2 regions of the Enterobacter quasiroggenkampii genome follow, and region 1 is predicted to be linked to the other one. Evidence: predicted binding sites of a transcription regulator. Region 1 holds the regulator's gene; the other holds the start of a gene.
What was found. Region 1 encodes LexA, which represses DNA repair genes until DNA is damaged. Its sites were predicted from a motif close to TNCTGTATGTACATACAGNA; they were not measured.
Positions count from the first base shown of each region.

Region 2: the regulator LexA is predicted to act here: its motif matches at 2,186-2,205, upstream of V1572_RS11770 (metal-dependent hydrolase).

Region 1 covers NZ_CP143745.1:911,879-915,591, forward strand. Annotated here, with positions in the region: gene plsB (glycerol-3-phosphate 1-O-acyltransferase PlsB) at 1-205, opposite strand, end outside; gene V1572_RS04330 (diacylglycerol kinase) at 360-728, shown strand; gene lexA (transcriptional repressor LexA) at 837-1,445, shown strand; gene dinF (MATE family efflux transporter DinF) at 1,509-2,846, shown strand; gene V1572_RS04345 (CsbD family protein) at 2,967-3,176, shown strand; gene zur (zinc uptake transcriptional repressor Zur) at 3,224-3,713, opposite strand, start outside.
Region 2 covers NZ_CP143745.1:2,464,759-2,468,471, reverse strand. Annotated here, with positions in the region: gene V1572_RS11785 (fructosamine kinase family protein) at 1-725, shown strand, start outside; gene V1572_RS11780 (YniB family protein) at 762-1,298, opposite strand; gene hxpB (hexitol phosphatase HxpB) at 1,447-2,118, shown strand; gene V1572_RS11770 (metal-dependent hydrolase) at 2,220-2,810, shown strand; gene V1572_RS11765 (L-cystine transporter) at 2,938-3,713, shown strand, end outside.

The sequences.
Region 1 (3,713 bases):
GCGGGTCAGGTAAGTCATGCGCCAGACATTGGGCGCGAAGCGTCAGTAAGTCAGCCTTCGAGTTATAAGGCAAAACGTACATAATGGGGCGTGACGTATCGAGCCCCAATTCCAGCGCGGGTTCTGCTGGGATAGACTTGCTTTTTACCAGGATGCTTAATGGTAAATTAAGTAATTTGTAGTAAATTCGTGGCCAGCCGGACATAAACGATGTAAAGCCTCTGGTTAATAATGCAATTGCGGCGCAAGGATAACAGAAAGCGCGCAAAATTTCTGTTGTTACCCGTCATACTTCAGGCTGTAGCGAAACGCGCTACGGCTCCTGTTACTGACGCTCTTTTTTAAAAAAGGTTCTTTTAATGGCCAATAATACCACTGGGTTAACACGTATCATCAAAGCCGCCGGCTATTCATGGAAAGGTTTCCGTGCCGCATGGGTCAACGAAGCCGCCTTTCGCCAGGAGGGCGTCGCCGCTATCATCGCGGTGATCGTCGCCTGTTTCCTTGATGTTGATGCGATTACCCGCGTACTGCTTATCGGTTCCGTTCTTCTGGTGATGATAGTGGAAATTCTTAATAGCGCTATTGAGGCCGTTGTGGATCGCATTGGTTCCGATTTCCATGAGCTTTCTGGCCGTGCAAAAGACATGGGCTCTGCTGCCGTGTTGCTGGCGATTATCACTGCCGTTATCACCTGGGTCACGCTGCTTTGGTCACATTTCCGATGAGCCTCGAGGAATAATTAAGTCCCTGGTTTTTTGTGCAGTTTTTGGTTCCAAAATCGCCTTTGACTGTATATACTCACAGCATAACTGTATATACACCCAGGGGGCGGAATGAAAGCGTTAACGACCAGGCAGCAAGAGGTGTTTGATCTCATCCGGGATCATATCGGCCAGACGGGTATGCCACCCACGCGTGCGGAAATCGCGCAGCGTCTGGGTTTCCGTTCTCCAAATGCTGCCGAAGAACACCTGAAAGCGCTGGCGCGTAAGGGCGTGATTGAGATTGTCTCGGGCGCGTCACGGGGTATCCGCCTGCTGGTGGAAGAAGAGACGGGCATTCCGCTGATAGGGCGTGTTGCTGCCGGTGAGCCTTTACTGGCTCAGCAGCATATTGAAGGTCACTACCAGGTCGATCCTGGCATGTTCAAACCGAGCGCTGACTTCCTGCTGCGCGTCAGCGGCATGTCGATGAAAGACATCGGTATTCTTGATGGCGATCTGCTTGCGGTGCATAAAACACAGGATGTGCGAAACGGCCAGGTGGTGGTGGCGCGCATTGATGACGAAGTGACCGTTAAGCGTCTGAAAAAACAGGGTAACAGCGTACAGTTGCTGCCTGAAAACAGCGAGTTTTCACCCATTGTGGTCGATCTCCGCGAACAGAACTTCTCTATCGAAGGACTGGCGGTCGGGGTGATTCGCAACGGTGAATGGCTGTAACCTCTTCCTCACAGGCTATGGCACCGCTGTAGCCTGATTCATTCCCCACTCCCGGTATCTTTCATGTCACTGCTGACGGCATCCGATAAGGCATTGTGGCGTCTTGCTCTGCCGATGATTTTCTCCAATATTACCGTGCCCTTGCTGGGACTGGTCGATACTGCCGTTATAGGCCATCTTGATTCACCGGTTTATCTTGGCGGCGTGGCGATTGGCGCGACGGCAACCAGCTTCCTGTTTATGCTGCTGCTCTTTTTGCGCATGAGCACTACCGGTCTTACCGCACAGGCTTATGGCGCGAAAGATCCGCTGCGTCTGGCGCGCGCGCTGGTGCAGCCGCTGATCCTCGCGCTTGGCGCGGGTGCGTTCATCGTTTTATTGCGGGCACCCCTGATCGATCTTGCGCTTCATATTGTTGGCGGCAGCGAGGCGGTATTAGAGCAGGCGCGACGTTTCCTTGAAATCCGCTGGCTCAGCGCGCCCGCATCGCTGGCTAACCTGGTTCTGCTGGGGTGGCTACTGGGCGTGCAGTACGCCCGTGCGCCCGTGATTTTGCTGGTGGTGGGTAACCTGCTCAATATCGTTTTGGATGTCTGGCTGGTCATGGGTCTGCATATGAACGTGCGGGGTGCGGCGCTGGCGACGGCGATTGCCGAATACGGGACCTTTATCATTGGCTTGTGGATGGTCTGGCGGGTACTGGCCATGCGCGGGATCTCCCTGGCGCTGCTCAAAACCGCATGGCGCGGCAATATCCGTAAGCTGCTGGCCCTCAACCGTGACATCATGCTGCGCTCGCTTCTTCTCCAGCTTTGCTTCGGGGCACTGACGGTTTTCGGGGCTCGACTGGGGCCAGACATCGTCGCGGTCAACGCAGTATTGATGACGTTGCTGACATTTACCGCCTACGCGCTGGACGGTTTTGCCTATGCGGTTGAAGCGCATTCCGGGCAGGCGTACGGGGCGCGCGAAAGCGGGCAGCTACGGGATGTCTGGCGGGCAGCCTGCCGTCAGTCGGGACTGGTGGCGCTGGCATTTGGCCTGGTTTACGCCTGCTTTGGTGAGCAGATCGTTGCATTGCTTACCTCTCTCCCTGCGCTACGCGAGCTGGCGAGCCACTATCTCATCTGGCAAGTCGTTTTACCGGTGGTTGGCGTCTGGTGTTATCTGCTGGACGGCATGTTTATTGGTGCGACGCGCGGGGCCGAAATGCGTAACAGCATGGCCGTCGCGGCGGCCGGGTTTGGCCTGACGCTGCTGACGCTCCCCTGGCTGGGGAATCATGGTTTGTGGCTGGCCCTGGCCGTCTTCCTCTCACTGCGCGGGTTGTCGCTGGCGTTTATCTGGCATCGACACTGGCAAAACAATACCTGGTTTCCCCCACGCTCCGATATATCGTGACGGTTAAAGATTCCGAATATGAAATTAACCACGGAATCCTTAACTACAATAATTATCACGTCCAGCAGAAAAGAACGTAACGGACGTTACGACCCGACGCTTAACGAAGAGGACACGATGATGAATAAAGACGAAATCGGCGGCAACTGGAAGCAGTTCAAAGGTAAAGCGAAAGAACAGTGGGGTAAGCTGACGGATGACGACATGACCGTCATCGAAGGTAAACGCGATCAGCTAGTCGGTAAAATTCAGGAACGTTACGGCTACGCAAAAGACCAGGCGGAAAAAGAAGTGGGCGACTGGGAAAAACGCAACGACTACCGCTGGTAACGCTGAATAACCCACAGGGCGGCTCTAAGCCGCCTTTTCTTTTGCCGTTAACGCGGCTTTTTCTTCACCAGAATAGAGTGGTCGTGCTGACACGCGTCCTGATGACGACAGGCTTCCACCTCCACGCACGCGGAACAGAGCCCGTGCGCCTCAATCACGTTATGACGCAGGGCAAAACCCATTTTCGCTGCCAGCGTATGCATAATATCTTCCACGCCTTCCGCAGCCTCTTCTTTCACCACGCCGCAGCGGTCACAGATAAACATCGCCGATGTGTGGGTGGGCTGATCGAACAGATGGCACAGCACATAGCTGTTAGTGGATTCCACCTTGTGCACAAAACCTTGTTCAAGCAGGAAATCCAGTGCGCGATAGACCGTTGGCGGCTTTGCCTGCGGCTCGCTTTCGCGCAGCAGATCCAGCAGATCGTAGGCGCTGATGGCACCCTGCTGCAGGCTCATCAGGCGTAAGACTTCAAGGCGCTGCGGAGTCAGGCGCACATTGCGTTGCGCACACAGCTTTTCGGCCTGCGCTAAC
Region 2 (3,713 bases), 1.6 Mb from region 1:
GCGATGAACGTGAACTGCTTCCGATATTTACCGCCGAAGCCGATCAGCTTGAACTGTTGTCGCGCAGTAAAACGGTGACGGTCCCGCAGGTGCTGGCCGTCGGTAGCGACCGCGATTACAGTTTTCTGGTCATGGAATATCTCCCCGCCCGTCCGCTGGATGCCCATAACGCTTTCATTCTTGGCCAGCAGCTAGCACGCCTCCATCAGTGGAGCGACCAGCCGCAGTTTGGTCTCGATTTTGACAATGACCTCTCCACCACGCCACAGCCCAATGCCTGGCAACGTCGCTGGTCGACCTTTTTTGCCGAGCAGCGTATTGGCTGGCAGCTTGAGCTTGCCGCCGAGAAAGGGCTGGAATTTGGCAATATAGACGCCATCGTCGAGCACGTGCAGCAGCGTCTGGCCTCCCACCAGCCTCAGGCGTCTCTGCTCCACGGTGATTTGTGGTCCGATAACTGCGCGCTGGGGCCCAACGGCCCCTATATCTTCGACCCGGCCTGCTACTGGGGTGACCGAGAGTGTGACCTTGCCATGCTGCCGCTGCACCCTGAACAACCGCCGCAGATATATGACGGTTATCAGTCGGTTTCTCCCCTGCCGCCCGGCTTCCTCGACCGTCAACCGGTGTACCAGCTTTATACGCTGATGAACCGCGCCATACTTTTTGGTGGGGAGCACCTGGTTAACGCACAGCGTGCGCTTGAGCGCATGCTTGCCGCCTGAGACGCGAACGGGTGGCCTTGCCGCCACCCGTATCGGTTACAGAAAACCGAGCAGTGAGAAGAAGAAGTATCCTGCCACAATGATCATCACGGGAAGGATATAGAGCGGGAAGATTTGCAGGAAAATAGTGTGGCGCGGCACAACAATGCGGGATTCAATCTGCTCCCGGCTCATGCCTTCCGGGCCTTTGGCCTGCTCCAGAATGAGCTGGTCCTCAACGCCCTCGCGTAAAAAGCGCGTCTGACGGCTCATTCGCGCGCCAGAGGCCTGCAGCGCCAGCGCAACAAAGATCAGGGCGTATATCACCCAAAAGCCGATATTCAGCTGATGGTGAAAATCCGGGGTGGGTGAGTTAAACCAGAAGACATTCAAAAATGGCGTATTGAAACGCATCATCTCAATCATCACATGCGCAAAATCAAGCATAACCGCATTGATACCCGGCTGTTTTTCGCTGTGATCGTACATAAATTTGAGTACAGAAATCAGCGTAGAAATGACGGCAGGAATAAAAATCACCCAGCCAGCAATACGTTTTAAGACCGCAATGCGTCCAGCTTGTTGATACGTCATCAGTTCCTCTTCATAAAGACGCGTTATTTGTGCCTTAGTCTACCTGCTGGTCATCAATTTCGCCCGCTCTTTAAAAGCAATATGCTAAATTGCAGAGTGTGCTTAGCACTTATCGTCTGTCGAACACCCTGGATAAGGAGACGTTGTGATGTCGACACCGCGCCAAATTCTTGCCGCAATTTTTGACATGGATGGATTACTGATCGATTCCGAACCGTTGTGGGATCGCGCTGAACTGGACGTCATGGCCAGCCTGGGCGTGGATATCAGCCGCCGTAATGAACTTCCCGATACGCTGGGCCTGCGCATCGATATGGTGGTTGACCTGTGGTATGCCCAACAGCCGTGGGCTGGACCAGGTCGTGATGAAGTGACCGCGCGCATTATCAGCCGCGCCATTTCGCTGGTAGAAGAGAGCAAGCCGCTGCTGCCCGGCGTTCGTGAGGCAGTCGCGCTGTGTAAAGCCCAGGGGCTGAAGGTCGGCCTGGCCTCGGCGTCACCGCTGCATATGCTGGAAAAAGTGCTCATCATGTTTGAACTGCGCGACAGTTTCGACGCGCTTGCCTCCGCTGAGAAACTGCCTTACAGCAAGCCGCACCCGCAGGTCTATCTGGACTGTGCCGCTAAGCTCGGCCTGGATCCCCTCAACTGCGTTGCGCTGGAAGATTCCGTTAACGGCATGGTGGCCTCTAAAGCCGCGCGGATGCGCTCCATTGTGGTGCCTGCGGAAGAAGGCCGCCACGATCCCCGGTTCGCGCTTGCCGATGTGAAGCTACATTCACTGGCAGAACTGACGGCGCGCCACCTGCAGGGCGGTTAACGCCCTCCTCCGGTTTGTGACAAACAGTTACACCGTCACCTCTTCCGCCTACTGTATAAAAACCCTATACTGTATGAATTGACAGTTTTGTGGGTTTTATCATGACGGCGGAAGGCCACCTGCTTTTTTCTATCGCGTGCGCAGTATTTGCCAAAAACGCTGAACTCACCCCCGTGCTGGCACAGGGGGACTGGTGGCATATCGTCCCTTCCGCCGTATTGACCTGTCTGCTGCCCGACATCGACCATCCCAAGTCGTTCCTCGGACAGCGCCTGAAGTGGGTATCGAAACCCATCGCCCGCGCGTTCGGCCACCGGGGGTTTACGCACAGCTTGCTGGCCGTGTTTGGCCTGCTGACGCTTTTCTATTTAAAAGTGCCCGAAAGCTGGATCGTCCCCGGTGATGCCATTCAGGGAATGGTGCTGGGATATTTAAGCCATATTCTGGCCGATATGCTGACGCCCGCGGGCGTACCGCTGCTGTGGCCCTGCCGCTGGCGCTTCCGTTTTCCCATCCTGGCACCGCAGAAAGGGAACCAGCTGGAGCGCGTCTTGTGCATGGCGCTGTTTGCTTACGCCGTCTGGATGCCGCAAACGTTGCCCGAAAACAGTGCAGTCCGCTGGTCTTCCCAGATGATTAATTCGCTGCAATTTCAGTTCAATCGCTTTATTCATCACCAGATTGAACAGTAAACCAACAAAATTATCCCATTTGTCATAACCCATTCCATTTGGATATAAGCGCTACATCACACTTCTGCTAACCTTCCGCCAACAGGATCGGTAAAAACCGACCCGATAATAAATCAGGAGAACGGGGATGAATTTTCCACTCATCGCGAACGTCGTTGTGTTCGCTGTATTGCTATTGCTTCTCGCGCAGGCGCGCCACAAACAGTGGAGCCTGGCGAAAAAGGTGCTGGTTGGTCTGGCCATGGGTGTCGTATTTGGTCTGGCATTACAGGCAATTTATGGCTCCGATAATCCAGTTCTGAAAGATTCCATTCAGTGGTTCAACATTGTCGGTAACGGCTATGTCCAGCTGCTGCAGATGATCGTTATGCCGCTGGTCTTCGCCTCTATTCTGAGCGCCGTTGCCCGCCTGCATAACGCGACCCAGTTGGGAAAAATCAGTTTCCTGACCATCGGCACGCTGCTGTTCACCACGCTGATTGCCGCGCTGGTGGGTGTGCTGGTCACTAACCTGTTTGGCCTGACTGCAGAAGGTCTGGTTCAGGGTACCGCTGAAACGGCGCGTCTGACCGCGATTCAGACCAACTACGTTGGGAAAGTGGCTGACCTGACCGTGCCGCAGATGGTGCTCTCCTTCATTCCGAAGAACCCGTTTGCTGACCTGACCGGTGCGAGCCCAACCTCAATCATCAGCGTGGTTATTTTCGCCGCGTTCCTGGGCGTAGCGGCGCTGAAGTTGCTGAAAGACGATGCGCCAAAAGGCGAACGCGTGCTGACCGCAATTGACACCCTGCAAAGCTGGGTGATGAAGCTGGTCCGTCTGGTCATGCAGCTCACCCCTTACGGCGTGCTGGCGCTGATGACCAAAGTGGTTGCCGGCTCTAACCTGCAGGACATCATTAA